3 regions of the Streptomyces sp. NPDC006339 genome follow, and region 2 is predicted to be linked to each of the others. Evidence: riboswitches for the same ligand, from Rfam matches in the RefSeq annotation. Region 2 holds a riboswitch; each other region holds the start of a gene.

The links. A riboswitch is a leader RNA that binds a small molecule or an ion and turns the genes downstream of it on or off. The one in region 2 is predicted to bind cyclic di-AMP.
Positions count from the first base shown of each region.
Region 1: it holds a riboswitch for cyclic di-AMP, as region 2 does, so the genes downstream of both, ABZ135_RS06425 (LysM peptidoglycan-binding domain-containing M23 family metallopeptidase) here and ABZ135_RS03530 (M23 family metallopeptidase) in region 2, are expected to answer to the same signal.
Region 3: it holds a riboswitch for cyclic di-AMP, as region 2 does, so the genes downstream of both, ABZ135_RS34445 (M23 family metallopeptidase) here and ABZ135_RS03530 (M23 family metallopeptidase) in region 2, are expected to answer to the same signal.

Region 1 covers NZ_JBEXQW010000006.1:49,159-52,421, reverse strand. Annotated here, with positions in the region: gene ABZ135_RS06440 (XRE family transcriptional regulator) at 1-553, shown strand, start outside; gene ABZ135_RS06435 (DUF6126 family protein) at 573-728, shown strand; gene ABZ135_RS06430 (tyrosine-protein phosphatase) at 735-1,532, opposite strand; cyclic di-AMP (ydaO/yuaA leader) riboswitch at 1,888-2,059, shown strand; gene ABZ135_RS06425 (LysM peptidoglycan-binding domain-containing M23 family metallopeptidase) at 2,064-3,050, shown strand; gene ABZ135_RS06420 (SGNH/GDSL hydrolase family protein) at 3,251-3,263, shown strand, end outside.
Region 2 covers NZ_JBEXQW010000003.1:158,530-161,792, forward strand. Annotated here, with positions in the region: gene ABZ135_RS03520 (HPr family phosphocarrier protein) at 1-92, shown strand, start outside; gene ABZ135_RS03525 (GntR family transcriptional regulator) at 250-933, opposite strand; gene ABZ135_RS03530 (M23 family metallopeptidase) at 1,104-1,874, opposite strand; cyclic di-AMP (ydaO/yuaA leader) riboswitch at 1,887-2,052, opposite strand; gene ABZ135_RS03535 (pitrilysin family protein) at 2,255-3,263, opposite strand, start outside.
Region 3 covers NZ_JBEXQW010000064.1:18,103-21,365, reverse strand. Annotated here, with positions in the region: gene ABZ135_RS34450 (aldo/keto reductase) at 1-167, opposite strand, end outside; gene ABZ135_RS34445 (M23 family metallopeptidase) at 216-1,340, opposite strand; cyclic di-AMP (ydaO/yuaA leader) riboswitch at 1,352-1,499, opposite strand; gene ABZ135_RS34440 (PP2C family protein-serine/threonine phosphatase) at 1,738-2,949, opposite strand.

The DNA of each region.
Region 1 (3,263 bases), on a different contig from region 2:
GGAGCTGCGCCGCCGCCGCGGGCTGACCCTGGAGGCCGCCGCCCGGCGGGCCGGTCTCTCGCCGGCCCACCTGTCCCGCCTGGAGACGGGGAACCGGCAGCCCTCGCTGCCGATGCTGCTCGCCCTGGCCCGTATCTACGGTACGACGGTGTCCGAGCTGCTGGGCGAGGCCCCGCCCGAGCGCGATCCGGTCGTCCGCGGCGGGCGCTCCGAACCGGTCGAGGCCGACGGCTGGGTCTACCGCCAGGCCGGCGGCGCCGGACGCGCGATGCAGTGCCTGCGCGTGCACGTGCCCCACGCCACCCGCGCGGACCTCGTGCGGGTCCATCCCGGCGAGGAGTGGATCCACGTCCTGGAGGGCCGGGTGCGGCTCGCGCTCGGCGAGGCGGTCCACGTCCTCGACCCCGGGGACAGCGCGCACTTCGACTCGCTCACCCCGCACCGGATCGGCGCCGCCACCCGAGCGGGGGCCGAGCTGCTGTTCGTCCACACCCTGATGCAGAGCCCCGCCGCCGAGCTGTGCCTCGGCGACGGCACTCCGCACCGCCGCTGACACCCCGAAAGGTACCGCTATGCCCGAGAAGTCCGTACCGGTCACCGGCGAGGAGCGCGGCGCCGGAAAGTTCCCCAAGGGGCTGGTGCTCCGCCTCTTCGCCTATCTGGTGGCGGGGCACCTCTTCGCCGGCTTCCTCTATCTGCTCTTCATGCTGGGCGGCCAGAACCAGTAGCCGCGCTCACGACCCGTCGAGCAGCCGCTCGCGGAGCAGCTCCCGGGTCTCCGGGGTGAGCCGCAGCCCCTCGGTCAGGTAGGCGTCCACCGATCCCCAGGTCGCGTCGATCGTCTCGAAGGCGGCCCGCAGATACTCCGCCCGCGCGTCGAACAGCGGGCTCAGCAGCTCCATCACCTCCGGCGACATGCCGTCCGGGGCGGTGGAGCTGCGCTGCACCTTGTAGCGGCGGTGCGGCGCGTTCGACTTGAGGTAGTCCTCCTCGATCGCGTCGCGCTCGACGCCGACGGCCAGCAGCGAGACCGCGATCGACAGCCCGGCCCGGTCCTTGCCCGCGGCGCAGTGCATCAGCGCGGGCACGCTGTCCGAGGCCATCTCGTGCAGGATCCGGCTGTGCTCGGCGGTCCGCTCGACCATCATCTTCCGGTACGAAGCGGACATCCGGGCCGCGGCCTTGCCGTCGCCGAGCAGTTCGCGCAACTGCGCCAGGTCGCCGGAGCGGACGAGCGCCCAGAACTCCTTGCCGTCGGCCGGGTCGCTCAGGGGTATGTTCACGTTCCGCACGCCCGGGAGCTCGACGTCCGGCCCCTCCACGCGCCGGTCGGCCTCGTTGCGGAAGTCGAAGACCGTGTGCAGGCCCAGGCCGGCGAGGAAGGCGGCGTCCTCGGCGGTGGCGTGCGCCAGGTGGCCGCTGCGGAAGAGCCGTCCGGGGCGCACGGTCCGGCCGTCCACGGTCGGCAGTCCGCCCACATCGCGGAAGTTGCGTACGCCGGTGAGCTCGGGCTCGGTCGTCGCTTGCGTCACGGTTGCTCCTGGTCTCGAGATCGGTTCCCGGGGCAATCATCCAGGTCAGGAACCCCCTGCGCACCCCCTCGGGCAGGAATGGGTGTTCTGTCCGAATTGAGGGTTTAGATATAACGCGCCCTGATTGCAGGGGAGATGAGGAACCGGGCGTGAGCAGCGTCATAGAGGTGACGGACCGTTGCTGATCGTCTTTTCCAAATTCCCTTCTGGAAAGGGAAATCGAGGGCCCGTCATCGACGGAGGGTGACCGGAATTCCGGGCGGATTTCGGGGAATCACGGGCCTGGCGAAAACGGTGGCTTGTTCCCGCCGACCCCCCTCGTCTAGCGTCGCGCTCAATCCGGACGGACCGCCGAATCCTGCCACCGCCCGGAATCCGCACCCACCCGTAGAAGGCAGGAGCGGGGGACCCAGGTACAACGCCGATCCCTCGACGAAGGACGGCTCGGGGTGAAGCCGCGCGACCACGCGGCCGGACATCTCCAGTCCGAACCCGACAGCTCACCTCGCAGGCGACGGAGAGGAATTCGCCATGCCCGCCAAGGGTAAGCACCGCCGTCCCAAGGCCAACCCGATCACCCGCGGGTTCGTGGCCGCCGGCGCCGGAGGCGCCGTCGTGGCCCTCCCGCTCATCGGCGCGACCGGCGCGCACGCCGCCGAGAAGGCCGCCCCGGCCGCCGCCCCGCAGCAGGCCGTCGCCGCCGCGACCCCCGCCCAGGCCCCGGCCGCGGCGACCGCAGGCAAGAAGGCCGCCCCCACGACGTACACCGTCGTGCGCGGCGACTACCTGTCCAAGATCGCCGCCGAGCACCGCCTCGCCGGCGGCTGGCAGAAGCTCTACCGCGACAACCGCCAGGTGGTCGGCGACGACCCCTCGCTCATCCTTCCCGGCATGGAGCTGACCCTCGGCGCCAAGTCCACCGCCAAGGCCCCGGCCGCCGCGCCCAAGGCTCCCGCCAAGGCCGCGCCCAAGCCCAAGAGCGCGGCGAAGTCCTCCGGCGACCAGCAGCGCGCCTCGCGCGCCAGCGAGCGCTCCTCGGACACGGGCTCCTCCGCCTCGGCGTCCACGTCGGCCTCCTCGTCCTCCTCTTCGTCGTCGGCCTCCTCGTCCTCCTCCGGCTGGGTCGCCCCCGTCGGCGGCGGCGTCTCCACCCCGTACCGCGCCTCCGGCTCGATGTGGTCCTCCGGCTACCACACCGGCGTCGACTTCATCGCCTCCTCCGGCACCACCGTCCGCGCCGTCGGCGCCGGCACCGTCCACTCCGCCGGCTGGAGCGGCGCCTACGGCAACGAGGTCGTCATCCGGCACGCCGACGGCACCTACTCGCAGTACGCCCACCTCTCCTCGCTGTCCGTCTCCGCCGGCCAGTCCGTGAGCGGCGGCCAGCAGATCGGCCTCTCCGGCTCGACCGGCAACTCCTCCGGCCCGCACCTGCACTTCGAGATCCGCACCGGTCCGGGCTACGGCTCCGACATCGACCCGCTGGCCTACCTCCGCCAGCACGGCGTGGGCATCTGACGCCCCGTTCGACACCACGTCCGACACGACGTCCGCCAGGGCCCGGCACACCACGTGCCGGGCCCCTGGCGTATTCCGGCTTGGGACAATCTTTATCGGTGGCATATGTCACCCTGCGTCAACCCCTCCTTACGGTCGCGTAGGTCACACCCGGAGGGGAATGATGTGCTCCCGTGGCAGACGATTCGACATCAAGAGACATGAACGCATTCG
Region 2 (3,263 bases):
TCGCCTCGGACGCCGACGGCGCCGAGGCCGCGCTCGACCGCCTGGCGAAGCTGGTCGCCGAGGGTCTCGAGGAGCTCCCCGAGACCGTCTGACCCGTCTCCTCCCCGACGACGGTTCGACAAGAAGCCGGGCCCGACGGAATTCCGTCGGGCCCGGCTTCTTTTGTGCGCGGAATTCGGCGGGCACCGGAATTCGGGCAGCATGAACAGCGCCCCGGAATTCCCCCACCCTTTATATACGGCGCCCGTGTTAATTCCGCCGGCCCGCGATGTTGACGACATGTTGCGAAACCCTCACAGGCGCCCGCTCCGGCCGTTTCAGCCGGTGCAGCGGCAGCGCGTGCTCCACGTGCAGCGCGGTCAGGGCCCGGGCCCGTTCGGCGTCCCCGCGCGCCACGGCGTCGACGATCGCCCCGCGCTCGGCCCACGCCTCCACGGGCCGATCGGCCGGCTCGACCACGTACATCCAGGCGATCTTGTGCCGCAGTTGGGTGAGCAGCGCCGTGAGCTGCGGGCTCCCGGATGCCTGCGCCAGGGTCTCGTGGAACCAGCCGCCGAGCGCGGCCAGGTCCTCGCCCCGGCCCCGCCTGGCCCGCTCCTGGCCCAGCCTGACCAGGCCGCGCAGCACCTTGAGGTGGGCGTCGGTGCGCCGCTGGGCGGCCCGGGCGGCGCCCAGCGGTTCCAGCAGCGACCGCATCTCGAGCAGATCGGCCGCCTCCTGCTCGGTGGGCTCGGCGACCTGGGCGCCGGCGTGGCGGCGGGTGACGACGAAGCCCTCGGACTCCAGCGTGCGCAGGGCCTCGCGGACCGGGACCCGGGAGACCCCGTAGCGGCGGGCGAGCTGCTCCTCCGTCAGCCGGGCGCCCCGCTCGAACACCCCGGAGACGATGTCGTCCCGGATCGCCGTGCATACCGAGTGCGCGGGAATGCGCATGTCCGACCTCCCCTGTGATCCGCGCGAAACCCCATTCGAGCGGCGCTTGTCCGGCGACTCTATTGCAGGACGCCGGAATTTCCGATGCCGCCCGGCAATTCGGGGAACGAAAAGGCCCCGGCTCGCAGGAGCCGGGGCCTTTTCCCGTCGCGTGAGCGGGGTCCGTCGGGTCAGACGTCGACGCCGCGGGCGCGGAGGTAGGAGAGGGGGTTGATGTCCGAGCCGTACTCGGCGCTGGTGCGCGCCTCGAAGTGGAGGTGCGGGCCGGTGGAGTTGCCGGAGGAGCCGGAGATGCCGATCTGCTCGCCGGGGGTGACCTTCTGGCCGACGTAGACGCTGATCGCGGAGAGGTGGCCGTACTGGGTGTACGTGCCGTCGTGCATCCGGATGACGATGTTGTTGCCGTACGCGCCGCCCCAGCCGGCCTCGACGACGGTGCCGGAGCCGACGGAGACGACCTTGCTGCCGTAGGAGGCGTGGAAGTCGATGCCGGAGTGGCTGCCGGAGGACCAGAGCGAGCCACCGGTCTTGTAGCCGGTGGACACGTACGTGCCGGCGACGGGGAGCTGGAAGGAGTTCAGGCGCTTGCGCTCGGCCTCGCGGGCGGCGCGCTCCTTGGCGGCGCGGACCTCCTTGGCGCGGGCCTCGGCCTTGCGCTTCGCCTCGGCGGCGGCCTTGGCGCGGGCGGCGGCCTCGTAGGCTTCCTTCTCCTGCGCAGCGGCCTGGGCGTCGACCCGCTCGGCGAGGGACTCCTCGGTGATCACCTGGGTGAGGCCGGTGTCCTCGGGAGAGGGTTCCTCCGTGTCGGCGGCGAACGCCGGGGAGGCGAGGGTGCCGATGACGCCGGTGGTGGCGAGGGTCGCCACGCCGACGAGGCCGGCGTTGCGGCGCGCCATGCGGCTCGGACCACGATGCTTCCCGGTGGCACGGGTGAACGCCATGTAGTGGCTGATCCTTTCCTTCCCTCTCGCCTACCGGGTTAGCTGACGGGTTCGGAGCAGGAAGGTCTCCTACGGGCCCCTCCGCGCGGAGCGAAGGCGTCCGATTCACCCCAGGGACTGCGTGCGGGTCCCCGGCTCCCCAGGCTCGCGCCTTACGGGGACTCGGCGATGACTGTCCGTTGCCGCGGATGCGGCGTGGTGCAACGGCCGGACAGCCGGGTCGACGCTAGGCCGATCTTCAGTCGATCGGCAAACAGACTCGGGTGTTTGTAAGACATGCCACAGGGCATTCAGGCATCCTTGACGACAATACGGACATACGACAGGACCCCGGCGAACCAGGTCGCCGGGGTCCTTCGTCGTCCGTGACGTCGGCTCAATCAGCCGGTGACGACGGTCACTTCACCGATGCCGAGCGCCCGCACCGGCTCCGCGATCTTCGACGCGTCACCGACGAGCACGGTCACGAGCCGGTCCACCGGGAAGGCGTTGACCACGGCCGCGGTCGCCTCGACGGTGCCCGTCTCGGCCAGCCGCGCGTACAACCGGGCCTGGTAGTCGTCCGGGAGGTGCTGCTCGACCTGGTCGGCGAGCGTGCCCGCGACGGAGGCGGCCGTCTCGTACTTGAGCGGGGCGACGCCCACCAGGTTCTGCACCGCCACGTCCCGCTCGGCGTCGGTCAGACCCTCGGCGGCGAGGGTGCGCAGCACCTTCCAGAGGTCCTCGAGCGCCGGGCCGGTGTTGGGCGTGTCGACCGAGCCGCTGATGGCGAGCATCGAGGCGCCGTTGCCCTTGCCGTCGGACCGCAGCACCTGGCCGAAGGCCCGCACGCCGTACGTGTATCCCTTCTCCTCGCGCAGGACGCGGTCCAGGCGGGAGGTGAGGGTGCCGCCGAGGCAGTACGTGCCGAGCACCTGGGCCGGCCAGACGCGGTCATGGCGGTCGGCGCCGACGCGGCCGATGAGCAGTTGCGTCTGGACGGCGCCGGGGCGGTCCACGATGACGACCCGGCCGGTGTCGTCGGCCGTGATGGGCGGCATGGGGCGGGGCGCGGCCGGAGCGCCGGTCCAGGCGCCGAGCGTCTCGTCAAGCACCTTGTCCAGGTCGACGCCGGTGAGGTCGCCGACGACCACGGCGGTGGCCGCGGCCGGCCGGACGTGGGCGTCGAAGAAGCCGCGGACGGCGGCGGCGTCGATCGCGCCGACGGTCTCCTCGGTGCCCTGGCGGGGCCGGGACATCCGGGCGGAGGCCGGGAACAGCTCCTTGGAGAGCTGCTTGGCGGCCCGGCGGGCCGGGTTGGCCGTCTCGTGGGGGATCTCGTCGAGGCGGTTGCGCACCAGACGCTCGATCTCGGTCTCGGCGAAGGCCGGGGCGATCAGGGCCTCGGAG
Region 3 (3,263 bases), on a different contig from region 2:
GCGGAGTAGACGTCGGCGGTGTCGACGAAGTTGCCGCCCGCGGCGGCGTAGGCGTCGAGGACGGCGAAGGACTGCGCCTCATCGGCGCTCCAGCCGAAGACGTTGCCCCCGAGGGCGAGCGGGAAGACGTGGAGATCGGACGTGCCCAGCCGGCGAAGAGTGGTCATGAGTCGGTCAACCCCCGAGGTCGCCGGGCGTATTCCGGCCAGGCCGGACTAGACGGTCAGGCCCTTGGAGCGGAGCCAGGCCGCCGGGTCGATGCCGTCGCCGGACGGGGTGTGGACCTCCAGGTGGAGGTGGGGCCCGGTGACGTTGCCGGTGGCGCCGACGCGGCCGATGGTCTCGCCGGTGCCGACCGACTGACCCGCGCTCACCGTCATCGACGACAGGTGCGCGTACCAGATCTCGGTGCCGTCCTGGAGCTCCAGGACGACCCGGTAGCCGTACGAGCCGGACCATCCCGCCGACTTCACGGTGCCGCTGTGGACGGCCTTGACTGGGGTGCCGGTGGGGGCCGCGAAGTCCAGGCCGGTGTGGTAGCCGGAGGACCACATGGAGCCGGACTCGCCGTAGGTCGAGGTGAGCGTGTACGAGGAGGTCGGCAGGGCGTAGCTGGCGGCGAGCTTGGCCAGGCGCTCGGCCTCGGCCTTCGCCGCGGCCTCCTCCTCGGCCTTCTTCTTCGCCTCGGCGGCCGCCTGCTCCGCGGCCTTCGCCTGGGTCTCGGCCTCGGCCGCCGCCTTCTCCGCGGCGGCCTTCTCCGCGGCCGCCTTCTCGGCGGCGTCCGCGGCGGCCTGCTGCTGCTCGGCCTGCTGGAGGATGCGGGCGCGCAGCGCCTCGCCCGCGTCGGTCTGCGTCCGGGCCTCGGACGCCTCGGTGCCGGAAGCCTGGTCGGTGCCGGCGAGCGTGAAGGCGGTGAGCGGCTGGGCCTGGTGCCCGGCCGCGACGACGTCGGAACCCCCGGACCCTCCCGAGCCCTCGGCCCCCTCGGCCCCCTCGGCCCCCTTGCCGTCCGCGCCGATCAGCTCGCCGATGCCGGGCAGTTCGGAGGCGTCGGGCAGGTCGACGTCCGGCAGCGCTATGGAGACCGGCGGCCTCTCCTGGGCGGTGGCCAGACCGCCGGCGCCGACCGCGGCGATGACGCCGACGCCGAGCACGGTGGAGGAGCGGGCGAAGTTGGAGCGCTGCTTGACGACCCGGTGGCGCCCGCCGGCACGGCCCCGGTCCCGCAGGGAGTCCTCGGTGGGGTTCCACTCCTCCCCGTCCGCGCCGGCGGCGCTCGACGCCCCCGAGGTGTCGAAGTAATCGAAGGGGGTATGCGGAGCAGGGGTGTTGGAGGCCACGGAGGCGCTCTCCTTTCCTTCCTTCTCGCCTACCGGGTTAGCTGACGGGTTCGGAGCAGGAAGGTCTCCTACGGGCGGTGCCGCACGAGTGCGGTGGGGCCCGATTCACCCCAAGTGGTGGTTCCCCGGTTCCCTTACGGGATTCGGCGCGTGCGCACGGTGCCGTCTCTTGCGACGGCTGGGACGACCGCGCTGCGTTATCGAACGTTAATAGACGTGGCCTCCCGATTCCAAGCCGTTCCGCTTGATCATTAGCTGAATTGGTAGGGAAAAGCCCGAGTTGACCTCCCTTCAGAACGGCGTCAGGACCAAACCCCGTATCTGACGTTACGTCAATTGTTATCGGAGCGACACCTCGTCACCACGCCCTGTCACCACGCCCTGGTACCGCGCCCTGTCACCGCGCCCCGTCACCACCCGCGTCACCACCCGCGTCACGGCGCGGACCCACCGCCCGGTCGGCCGGCGGCACCACCGGCATCGTCCGCCGCCGCTCCGGCTGCCCCACCGCCGGACGGCTCACCGCGAGCAGCGCCATGTCGTCCGTGGTGCCCCCGCCCGTGTGCCGCCGCACATCCGCCACCACCGCGTCGAGCAGCTCCTCGGGCCCCGGGAAGATCCACCCCGCGAGCCGCTCCCCCGGGTCGTAGAAGACCCCCGCCGCGTCCCGCGCCTCCGACAGGCCGTCCGTGTAGAACAGCAGCGTCGCACCCGGCGGATACGGCGACTCGTCGGCCCGGTCCGGCCACACCGCCAGTTCCCCCATCCCCAGCGGCAGCGCGGCCTCGCTGGGCCGCAGCACCTCCACACCCCCGTCCGCCCGCAGCAGCAGCGGCTCGGGATGGCCCCGGTTGACCACCCGCACCACCCGGTCACCGCCCGGGATCTCCGCGAGCACCGCCGTGGTGAACCCCTCGAACGCGTCGAGACCGTCGCGCCGGGTGCCCTCCCGGGCCAGCGCCCGCTCGAGCCGCGCCGCCACCCCTTCGAGGGTCGCCTCCTGCTCGGCCGCCTCGCGGAAGGCACCGATCACCACGGCCACGGCCTCCACCGCGTCGAGCCCCTTCCCCCGCACGTCGCCGACCACCAGCCGCACCCCGTGCGGGGTGTCCTGCACCGCGAACAGGTCGCCGCCGATGAACGCGTCCGCCTGCGCCGCCTCGTACCGGGCGGCGATCTGCAGCCCCCCGATCCGCTCGGCGGGCGTGGGCAGCACCGCCTTCTGCGCCGTCTCCGCGATCACCCGCGCCGAGGCCAGCCGCTCGCCGCTGCGCCGCACCACCCGGCTGATCAGCACCGCGAGGCCCGAGACCGTGGCGACCGTCAGACTCTCGGTCAGGGAGGGGATCTCCGCCACCGTCCCGTTGTAGACGTGCAGACCGACGCTGGCGAGGACGGCGGCGATGCCCGTGAGCAGCGTCGTGAGTGTGGAGAAGAAGGGGGCCGCGATCAGCGGCGCCGCCGAGAACATCGGCGCCGCCGTGTACTGGGGCGGGGTCGACGCGTCGAAGACGATCCCGCCCACGATCACCAGCGGAGGGAGCGCGCGCAGAAAACGCCGGGCGCCGCGGTACGGGCCGGGCGACGGACCGCCGGACCCTGCGCGCACCGCACCGGAGGAGGAGCCGGAGCCGGAGGGCACACCGGACGAGGCCCCACGGCCCCCGGAGGAGGACGCGTCGGCGGCCCGACCGGAGGCCGGACCCGGGGCCGGACGGGCGCGGCGGCCACCGGAGAGGCCCCGCCCGCGCCGCACCGCTGCTCGCGCCACCTGTGCTCTCCCGCCTGCACCGCCGCCTGGACTGCACCGCCGCCTGGACCAGCGCCGGCACTGCCGCCGCCCGGGCTGCCGTCTGGACTGCCCTTCGGCGTGTCCTCTGGACTGGTCTGGACTGTCCTCTGGCTCGCCGCCCGGCCCCGGAC